Regions from separate parts of the Flavobacterium sp. ARAG 55.4 genome, predicted to be linked through region 1. Evidence: riboswitches for the same ligand, from Rfam matches in the RefSeq annotation. Region 1 holds a riboswitch; each other region holds the start of a gene.

Region 1 (3,287 bases):
CGTTTTTAATAGTTCCGTCAATATTTATATTCTGGTAATTGTAATCATTAAATTGTGCTGATACGATTTTAGAAGTCAGTTTTGCCGTTGCCGTTGCAGGATCAAGACTTCTTCCATTGACAGTAGCATTGGCGGTAATCTTTCCTAATTGTTTGTTTTTAATCAATTTCCCTACATCAAAATTAGTAACGCTGGCATCAGCTATATATTTTTCATTATTTTTTCTGGTTTGGTCAAAAGTTGCTTCCACAATAGCATTTCCTAAAGAACTTTTTAAATCCAGATTAGTTTCAAAGGCAGCCACACTTCCTTTAAAGTTTCCTTTTAAATTAAATTTCTGAGGCAGCTGAATCGTGTTCGGAATCGTATTTTTTGGTGTAAAAGCAGTAATATCTTTTGCCGTACTTTCAAAGTTGGCAATAGCCAGATTAAACACTGATTTTTCAAAATCAGGCAATCCCCGGATGGTTCCTTTCATATCCACTTTAGTATTCCCAATCCCGTCAGCCTTGAAAGTGGTAATTTTTAAATCATCCAGTTTTCCGTTTACTGTCGCATTAAAATTCACGATAGTATTAGGATTATTTTTAAAAACAGCATTCGATTCCAGTTGCGGCACTAATAATAAAATATCTTTAAATGCCAGCATACTGTTTTTTAAATGGACATCTAAAGTGAGCTTTTCAGGATTCTTACTAATGGATTCAATAGATGGATAAGTTGCCAAAATGTTATCCTGTAAATTAGTCTGTGGTGTTTTTAACGATAAATTTTTAAGAGATGCTTCCTTTGAAGTATAATTAAATTTTGTTTTTAACGCGTCTAACTGAAATCCGCTTTTTTCTTTGAAAGTAAAAGAATTGACCGTTCCGCTGTAATCATTATCTCTTATAGCAATAGCTTTTCCGTCAAAACTCAGTTCATTTAATTTTAGATGATTGTAATCAATTCCTTTTTTAGTCTGAATTTCATTATTATTATCAAATATAAAATTAAGATTGCTGATAGAAACTGCATTCACATCAATTTTCCAGGCTAATCCGGAATTTTCGACAGCCTCTTTGTTCGTTTCTTTTGTTGTTTTTACAGATTTGGTTAAGGTAAGTTCAGCATTTGTATTGTTTAATTCCAATGATTTCAGTGCAATGATTTGCTTTTCCAAATCTATTGTTTTCACATTGGTTTTCAATTTTTCAAACCGGATTTTGGTATCCAGATTTGTAAGAGCATCTTTATATCTGACATCAATATTTTCAAGAAGAATATCTTTTAACTGCAATTTTAAAACATTCGTTTCAGCTTCTTCTTCGATTTTTTCAGCCACTCTTTTAGTTGCTTCGACTAAATCCTGAGTTAGATTTAATTGTAAACCGTTTAGGTTTATTTCTGGAATATTAAAAGAGAGATTATTTAAATCAAAATTTTTAATTTGGGTATCAAAGTGATTGACAAATACATCAATATTGTTTTTTGCAACTGTATCATCATATTTAAATTTTATCGAATCAAGGTTTATTTTCCTGATAGAAATTTCCATTCCTTTCTCATCAGTCTTAGGTTTTTCTTCAGTAGCAAAGGCTTTGATGATGTAATCAAAATTATAAACAGAATCTTTATTTACTTTAATATGCGCAGTAACACCTTGCAAATCAATGCTGTTAATTTGAACTTTACTATTTAGCAATTCAAACAGGCTGATGTCTACTTTTAAAGATTTACCCGCCAGTAAAGTATCTTTTGACTGATCTTCAAAATAGAAATCATGCAGAATAATTTTCTTTGGCAACCCCAGTTCAATACTTCCTACTGCTATATTTGTTTTAATTTTTTCATGAAGATAACTAACAGCTTTGTCTTTTATAAAATTTTGTCCAAACGGAGTCTGCAAAGCAATAACTATCAATAAAAAAACTGTTACAACAAACAATAAAATGTATAATAGAATTTTAGCAACTTTTTTCAACTTAAGATAGATATAAATTAAAATAAATCATATTGATTTATTTGTAAAACAGTTCAACTGACCGTGGGTTTAAGCAATTTAAACAACAGCATTTCTCTATAAAACTACAGCTTTGACTGCTCTTTTCAAAACACAAAAACACTTTTGTGAAGATATTGCAAAGCGGCTGGGATGTATTTATAGAATTATAGAAAATTCTTTTAAAATTATAATTTAATTTAAAAACAAAAAAGGCCCGAACAATGTCCAAACCTTTCTGGGATTACCTCCACATACATGAAATCCTATACGAATCTTTTTAGGCAAAGATACTATCAGTTCGGCCAGAATCTCAGCTGCCCAAAGGCTATTAAAGATTTAGGAATGTTAACACTCATCTTTTCTTTAAAATGATTGTTTATCACTCTAAAAAATTCTTTATCATTTATAGATGTTAAGCGAGAAAAGAAAGAAAATATAGATTATTAAATACAGGACACAACAAAGCTGTTTAAATTAGGTAGGTATCTGACTTGTAACATTCTTTTATATTCTCCCGCCAGCAATGGAGTTTATAAGCGCGACAGTTAGTGATTTTCCCACGATTCCCTTTTCACTTATTATTAAAAAAAAACCTAATTCAATTTGATAAAACAAATAAAGAACCAATCAACACAATTAGTTTAATATTCTTTATAAATTTAGCAAACAACCTCAAAAAGACCATCAAAAATTAAAAAACAAGATAATTAAACTTAATTATACATAAAAAATAGATTCAAAAACTTTTTAATACTTATTTTTGTCACCACAAAAGACAATTAGTACGATGGAAGAATTAGATACAATAGATTTATTATTATTAAAAATTCTGGGAAACAACTCCAATCAGACAATCAAAGAATTAGCTTTACAGGTAAATTTATCACCTACCCCGGTACTTCAGCGGGTAAAGAGGTTAGAAAATAACGGCTATATCAAAAAATATATTGCTTTACTTGATCATGAAAAATTCAGTCATGGATTCATTGTTTTTTGCAATATCAAACTCAAACAGCATGACCGGACAATAGGTCATAATTTTGTTGATGATATTATGAAAATCGATGAAGTAATTGAATGTTATAATGTTTCCGGTGATTATGATTTTATCCTGAAAGTTTTTGCCCGAGACATGAAGCATTACCAAAACTTTGTATTTAACAAGTTAGGCACAGTGGAAAGCATCGGTAGTACTCATAGTTCTTTTGTAATGGCAGAAATTAAAAATCTACACAATATTAGTATTTGATTGCCCAGTGACAAAAAAAGCTTTTCAACAGCCTTCAAACATCTAAATTCACAA
Region 2 (3,287 bases), on a different contig from region 1:
AAACGGGACAAAAAATTCTTTGGCTGTCTCCTTGCTGAAAATATTTCACCTGTTCGTCAACATAAGTTCCCAGAAGATTGACTTGAATGTCCAGTCGATTCCAGTTCATTTCGCTGGATAATGCACCTAAATACGAATAACGGGCAGGATAGGGGAAACGGTATAAATTAGCATCCAGGGTATTTATCGAAAAATCTGCAGCCAAAGAAGTTTTCCACCAGGAATTAATGGTGTAAAGTGTGGCAACAGAAGTATAAAATTCATTCTGATAATACTTATTATCTAATGCGCCTTCCAGTGTTTTATAATCCGGATCCCTGTAGCGGCTGTAATCTTTGCTGTATTTCAGATTGACAAGCAATTCGAATTTCTTATCAAATGAACTCTGAATCGTTCCATGAACAAAAAAATTCCGGTCCCATTGTCGCTGAAAATGCTCATAATTATTGGCCACTATAGCACCGGGCAATCCACGTTCCGAATTATAAAAATAGGCTTTTAGCGAACCTTTGATGGATGGGTTCAATTGAGTATGTAATGTCAATTCACCTCTAAAAGCTTCGATATCTCCATTTTGACGAACCGCTGTGGTATCGTAGCCATTCTTTTTTTGGTAGCGGTATTTGTATTTACCATCGGCTTTTGTCCAATCAGTGCTGGCAGTTAGAGCAAATTTTTCGGATAATTTTTGTTGGTAGAGTAACGAAGGGTTAAAAAGTCCAAAAGAACCTGTCTTTAAATTAGTTCGGATTTTGATGTTTTTACCGTCACTAAATTCAGGTGTTTTAGTTCGTAAATAAAGCGTGTTGGAAGCAAAAAATCCCCGTGCCGGCTGAAAAATAGTTGACTTTTGTCCGTTGTATAATTCAATGGCTTCAATGTTGTCCAAAGAATATTTACCCAAATCAACCTGACCATTTTGTGCATTGCTGATGCTCATACCGTCATAGAAAACTGCGGTATGTGCACTTCCCAGACTTCGTACATTGATGGTTTTGAGTCCGCCAATTCCACCATAGTCTTTTAGTTGAACTCCTGAAAAATAACGAATCGCATCAGCAACCGATAAACTGTTGAGTTTTTCCAGTTGCTTGCCTGATAAAATTTGTACAGGCATTGGCGATGCTACTTTAAATTCCCGCTTGCCTGAAGGCACAATCACCTCACTCAGATGTTGTGTTTTTAAAGAGTCCTTTTCTTTTAGGACTACAGTCAGTTTAGCCTGCGCGTATAGAGAACTTGTGAATAAAATCCATACGAGCAAGACAAACCCACCATATAATCTAAGCTTACATAGAGGCATATAAATCTATTTTACTAAAAAATAGTAGTTTCGGAAAAATTGTAAATCAAATGCTACTTTGATTATTTGTGTTGAAAGCTCTGGTCCGCGAAAGCTTCAGTTGATATGCAGTGGCAGGTCTCCTGACTTGTTCCCATTTTGATCCGCCTTCCCATCTCGTTGGAACGAGACAGTGGCAAAAAGTTTGATTTTCAGAAAAATTCATTTTCGTGAAATCTGTCAAAATGTTGCATGGAACTTACAGTAACGGGCTTGTTCAGGATTTACACCTGATTCCCTCTTAGTTGACGCTGTCGAAAAACAGAGCCAAACCATTGCGGGTGCAAAAGTAGTTAAACTTTTTGGGGTTAAAGAGTTCTTTTAAAAAAAAAGCAGAAGTTTAGTTTTGTCAAACAAAAATATCAATATAACTAACCTCATCGGTTATGGGGATAATTCCGTGTTTTTGTAAGGCGTTAAAGTATAGACTGTCTCCTGTTTTCAGGATGTATTCGGTATCGCCAACCTGCATTTTCATTTCGCCTTCGACCACAAACACAAACTCTTCGCCATCGTGTGATAACTGGTGCGGAATCACTTCGCCTTTTCTTGCAACAAACAAAAACGGCTGCATCTTTTTTTGGTGGTATTCTGATGCATAGGGAAATATCATATAGCCTTTTTCGGTTTTAACCAGTTTTTCAACAGCTTCTTTACGGCTGGTAACAATGGCTTTATTCCAGCCATGCTGTTCCAGTAAGCCCGATATAGTAGTGCCTAGAACAGAAGCAATTTTTACCAGGGTCGCTACTGATGGTATGGTTTTGTTGTTTTCTATTTTAGAAATCATGCTTTTAGACAAGTCGCAGCTGTCTGCCACTTCTTGCAAAGTGCGTTTTTGATTGATACGCAACAGGCGAATTCTTTCGCCTACTTCAAGATTGTTTTCTGTTTTGCTTTTAGTTTGTGCTTTGTTTTCCAAAATGCCAGTATTCAAATAGTTTGTCTAAACTCATTTTTGTCACAAATAAAGAACAATTAAATTTTACAATTGTCCAAGCTAATTATTTTTTGTGCCAAAATAAATTCGAAAATAAAGATACTGATTATAATGCTGTTCTGATAATTTTTTATCAACTTTGTTGAATAAAAGTAAACCTATTGTAAAAAAATATAAACTTTACGGTAATTCCGTAAGCAATAAACCAACCTATGTATCAACCACTAAAACGTTGTCTGGCTGTTATTTTGACCGTATATACAGCAGCAGCACTACACGCTCAAAATCCTGAAATCAAAGTAGATCTTACTAAAGAAATTGGACCTATGAAACCCGTATGGGCATGGTTTGGCTATGATGAGCCTAATTATACTTATATGAAAGACGGAAAAAAACTCCTTACTGAAATTGCAGAACTAAGTCCTGTGCCGGTATATGTGCGAACACATAGTTTACTGGTAAGTGGTGATGGTATTGCAGCGCTGAAATGGGGTTCAACAAATGCGTATACAGAAGACGCTGATGGAAATCCGGTTTATAACTGGAGAATTGTAGACAGTATTTTTGATACTTATGTTTCACGCGGCATGAAACCGCTGGCGCAAATTGGGTTTATGCCCGAAGCACTTTCGACACATCCGGCTCCTTACCGTCATTACTGGAAACCCGGTGATCCTTATACAGATATTATTACGGGTTGGGCTTATCCACCAAAAGATTATGACAAATGGCGTAATCTGGTTTACGAATGGGTAAAACATTCTGTGGAACGTTACGGTCAGAAAGAAGTAGAAAGCTGGTATTGGGAAGTTTGGAATGAACCTAATGGACATTACTGGAAAGGAACCCGCGAAGAATTCTATAAATTATATGATTATGCCGCTGATGGTTTAAAAAGAGCCTTGCCTACAGCAAAAATAGGAGGAATCAATATTGCAGGAACACGAAGCAAAGGCGCTCAGGAATGGACTAATGATTTTATAAAACATTGTATCAGCGGAACTA
Region 3 (3,287 bases), on a different contig from region 1:
GACTAAGGAAAAGATTCTTCTAATTATGAAAGACAGTGCCATAGGAGCTTATGGAGCTATTGGTATAGTTTTACTTTTTTTATTAAAGTTTCAGAGTTTAGTTCAGTTAACAAATAAAGTTCAAATATCGGATTCGGGTTTGGGAGTTTTACTTCTTTTGATCACTGCTCATAGTTTGAGCCGATTAGCGGCAATTTCCATTGTTTTTACTCATGAATATTCCAGAGAAGATGCCACGAGTAAAAGCAAACCCATTGCTCAGAATTTTACATGGAGAGAAGTTATTGGGGCTTTCTTTTTTGGATTGTTACCACTTTTTGCTCTTTCATTCATTTACGCACAAATGTTGCTAGTTGTTATTCCTGTTTTCATATTCCGATATTTTCTGGCTCGCTATTTCCAAAAATGGATTGATGGTTACACTGGAGATTGTCTGGGAGCAACACAGCAGGTTTGTGAAGTAGTTTTTTATTTATCAGCAATTGCATTATGGAAATTTATTTAGTCCGACACACGGAGACAGTTTGTGAAAAAGGCATTTGCTACGGACAAAGTGATGTGGATTTGAAAGAACCTTATTTGGATCAATTTGAAAGTATAAAAAGCCAAATTCCAGCTGATGTTATTGTTTATTCCAGTCCGTTGTTGCGTTGTACCCAATTAGCAAAGTATTTATCAGATACAGTTATTACCGATTCCCGACTAATGGAAATGCATTTTGGCGATTGGGAATTAAAAAACTGGAATGCCATTCCCGAAGCCGATTATAGCCCTTGGATGAACGATTTTGTAAATGTCGCTGTTCCTAACGGCGAATCTTTTGTTGCTTTACACGAACGAGTGACTGATTTTTTTGAGACAGTTGTTTCAGAAAATAATACCAATAAAATAGTATTGGTAACTCATGCCGGAGTAATCAGAAGTATTTTGTGTACGGTTTCAAATTTACCTTTAAAAGATGCTTTTTCTAATAAAGTAGATTTTGGAGCAGTGATAAAAATAACATTGTGATTTTGTTTTGTGTTTTAAACTAATTGATTTTTAGTGCTTTATGCTAGTAAAGCCAAATAGTACTTTAAATTTGATTTTTAGCTGAATTAAGTTTTATCTTTGCCGCCGTATTGAGGTTGCTGTTTTCTATTTGAAAATGGCATTAAAAGGGAATTAGGTTTAAATCCTAAGCTGTACCCGCAACTGTAAGCTATCAAGCTTGTTGTTATCTGCAAAACCACTGTTTTAATTATAGATTTTAGAATTCAGATTTTAGTTATATCTAAAATCAAAAATCCTAAATCTAAAATGGAATGGGAAGGTAAACAACAAGACGCAAGCCAGGAGACCTGCCTAATACATCGAGTATCAAACTTTCGGGAAAAAAGGTTTGGGTATGGGGTCATTCTATGCTTTTCTCCCATTTTTAGTCATGTAACAGCAAATAGCTGTTATTAAATGTTTATTAAAATGAACCAAAAAATCGTTCGTATTAGTGCGTTATTCGTATTAATAAGTACCTGTGCAGTGGCGCAAAAAAAAGGAATTGTTCTTTCCGGAACGAATGAATTAGAAGAAGTGGTTATTTCTGATTCTAAATTTGCTTTACCAAAAGAAAAATCCGGAAAAGTAATTGTAAAGATTACTGCTGATGACTTAAAAAAGAGACCCGGACAATCAGTAGCTTCAGTTTTGAGTACAGTTGCGGGAGTAGAAGTAAATGGGAATCAGAGCCGAAATGGGAAAGATTTAGGTCTTTATATCAGAGGAGGAAGAGGACATCAGGCTTTAATTTTAATTGATGGTGTTCCTGTTACCGATGCTTCCGGAATCAGTTTGTCCTATGATTTACGTTTACTTTCAGCCGATCAGGTAGAAAGTATTGAGGTAATGAAAGGGGCGGCCAGTACACTTTATGGTTCTGGAGCAGCTACCGGAGTAATTAATATTACTTTGAAAAAGGCAGCTAAAAAATCCATTGCAGGAAATGTGTATATGAATGTAGGAACTCAGACTACAGCTAAGGATAAGGATTATTCAGCTCAGGATTACAATCAGGGATTTTCATTTAACGGAAAATCGGAGAAGTTCAATTATTTTGCCTCTTTAAACAGTACTGAAACTACCGGAATTTCTGAAGCTAAACCGGCCTTGGATACTGAAAACTTTGAAGCTGATCATTTTTCCAGAGTAAATTCTATTGTAAAGTTTGGTTTTACACCAAATAACAAATTAGCATTGGATTTCTTTGCCAGTTATGATAAAATTAAAAATGATTTTGATGCTGGTTCTTTTGCTGATAATATCGAGAATTTTGCCACTTCAGAACAATACAGAATTGGTTTTTCTCCAAAATACAAGTACACCAATGGTGAAATTGTCCTTAACTCGAGTGCAAATGTAATGGACAGGGCTCTTTTTAATTATGGTAGTTTTTCGTATTATAAATCAAGAAGCGTGAATGCCGATTTATTTAATAAATACAGCATTTTACCGGAATTATTTCTGGTAACCGGAGCTCAGTTTCAATTTCATGAAATGTCTAATAAAAGTGATTATGTAGATATTCGTACTGAATTAGCTAATTTTAATATGATTGATCCTTATGTAACTGCAGTTTATAACTCTGATTTTGGATTCAATTTTAATGCCGGAGCACGTTATACCATTCATAGTATGTTTGGAAATAATTGGGTTTTTAACTTAAATCCTTCGTATTCTATACCAAATACACCAATAAAATTATTGGCTTCTTACAGTTCCGCTTTTATAGCACCTAGTTTGTATCAGTTATATTCTTCTTATGGTGATGAGAATTTGGTTGCTGAAAAAGATAAAACACTGGAAGCAGGAGTGGAATTAGAATTATTAAATAAAAAACTGACTTTCACATCTATAGCTTTTTTGAGAGATGAAACTGATGCTATTGGTTTTGATTTGAGTACTTATGAATATTATAATATTTCAGGAATTAATAAAGCCAGAGGATTTGAAACTATGTTTTCGTATCAATTGACAAACAAATTAAAATGGAGTGCTAATTACACTTTTACAGAAATGCAGAAGCAGTCAAGAGTTTTAAACCCGAAGCATAAGGTAAATTCGGCAATTGATTTTCAGGCAACTGACCGCTTAGCTTTTAGTGCTACTTATCAATTTGTATCTGACAGATATACAGAGTATAGTACTTATGGACCAGCGCCGGATTTTGAAACTATTGTTAACTCAGAAATACTGAAAGATTATCAATTAGTAAATGCAAATATCCGTTATACCGTTATTAAAAACAGACTAAA

The links. Region 1 has a riboswitch for cobalamin ahead of ACSV4D_RS04955 (translocation/assembly module TamB domain-containing protein). Riboswitches for the same ligand answer to the same signal wherever they lie in the genome.
Region 2: linked by a shared signal. The riboswitch ahead of ACSV4D_RS01850 (TonB-dependent receptor plug domain-containing protein) and the one ahead of ACSV4D_RS04955 (translocation/assembly module TamB domain-containing protein) in region 1 are both predicted to bind cobalamin.
Region 3: linked by a shared signal. The riboswitch ahead of ACSV4D_RS09595 (TonB-dependent receptor plug domain-containing protein) and the one ahead of ACSV4D_RS04955 (translocation/assembly module TamB domain-containing protein) in region 1 are both predicted to bind cobalamin.

Annotation. Positions count from the first base shown of each region.
Region 1 is NZ_JBPYCT010000003.1:217,300-220,586, forward strand. It holds gene ACSV4D_RS04955 (translocation/assembly module TamB domain-containing protein) at 1-1,963, opposite strand, end outside; cobalamin riboswitch at 2,445-2,596, opposite strand; gene ACSV4D_RS04960 (Lrp/AsnC family transcriptional regulator) at 2,772-3,233, shown strand.
Region 2 is NZ_JBPYCT010000001.1:432,379-435,665, forward strand. It holds gene ACSV4D_RS01850 (TonB-dependent receptor plug domain-containing protein) at 1-1,303, opposite strand, end outside; cobalamin riboswitch at 1,399-1,634, opposite strand; gene ACSV4D_RS01855 (helix-turn-helix domain-containing protein) at 1,692-2,264, opposite strand; gene ACSV4D_RS01860 (GH39 family glycosyl hydrolase) at 2,495-3,287, shown strand, end outside.
Region 3 is NZ_JBPYCT010000007.1:57,442-60,728, forward strand. It holds gene ACSV4D_RS09585 (adenosylcobinamide-GDP ribazoletransferase) at 1-505, shown strand, start outside; gene cobC (alpha-ribazole phosphatase) at 490-1,011, shown strand; cobalamin riboswitch at 1,107-1,362, shown strand; gene ACSV4D_RS09595 (TonB-dependent receptor plug domain-containing protein) at 1,462-3,287, shown strand, end outside.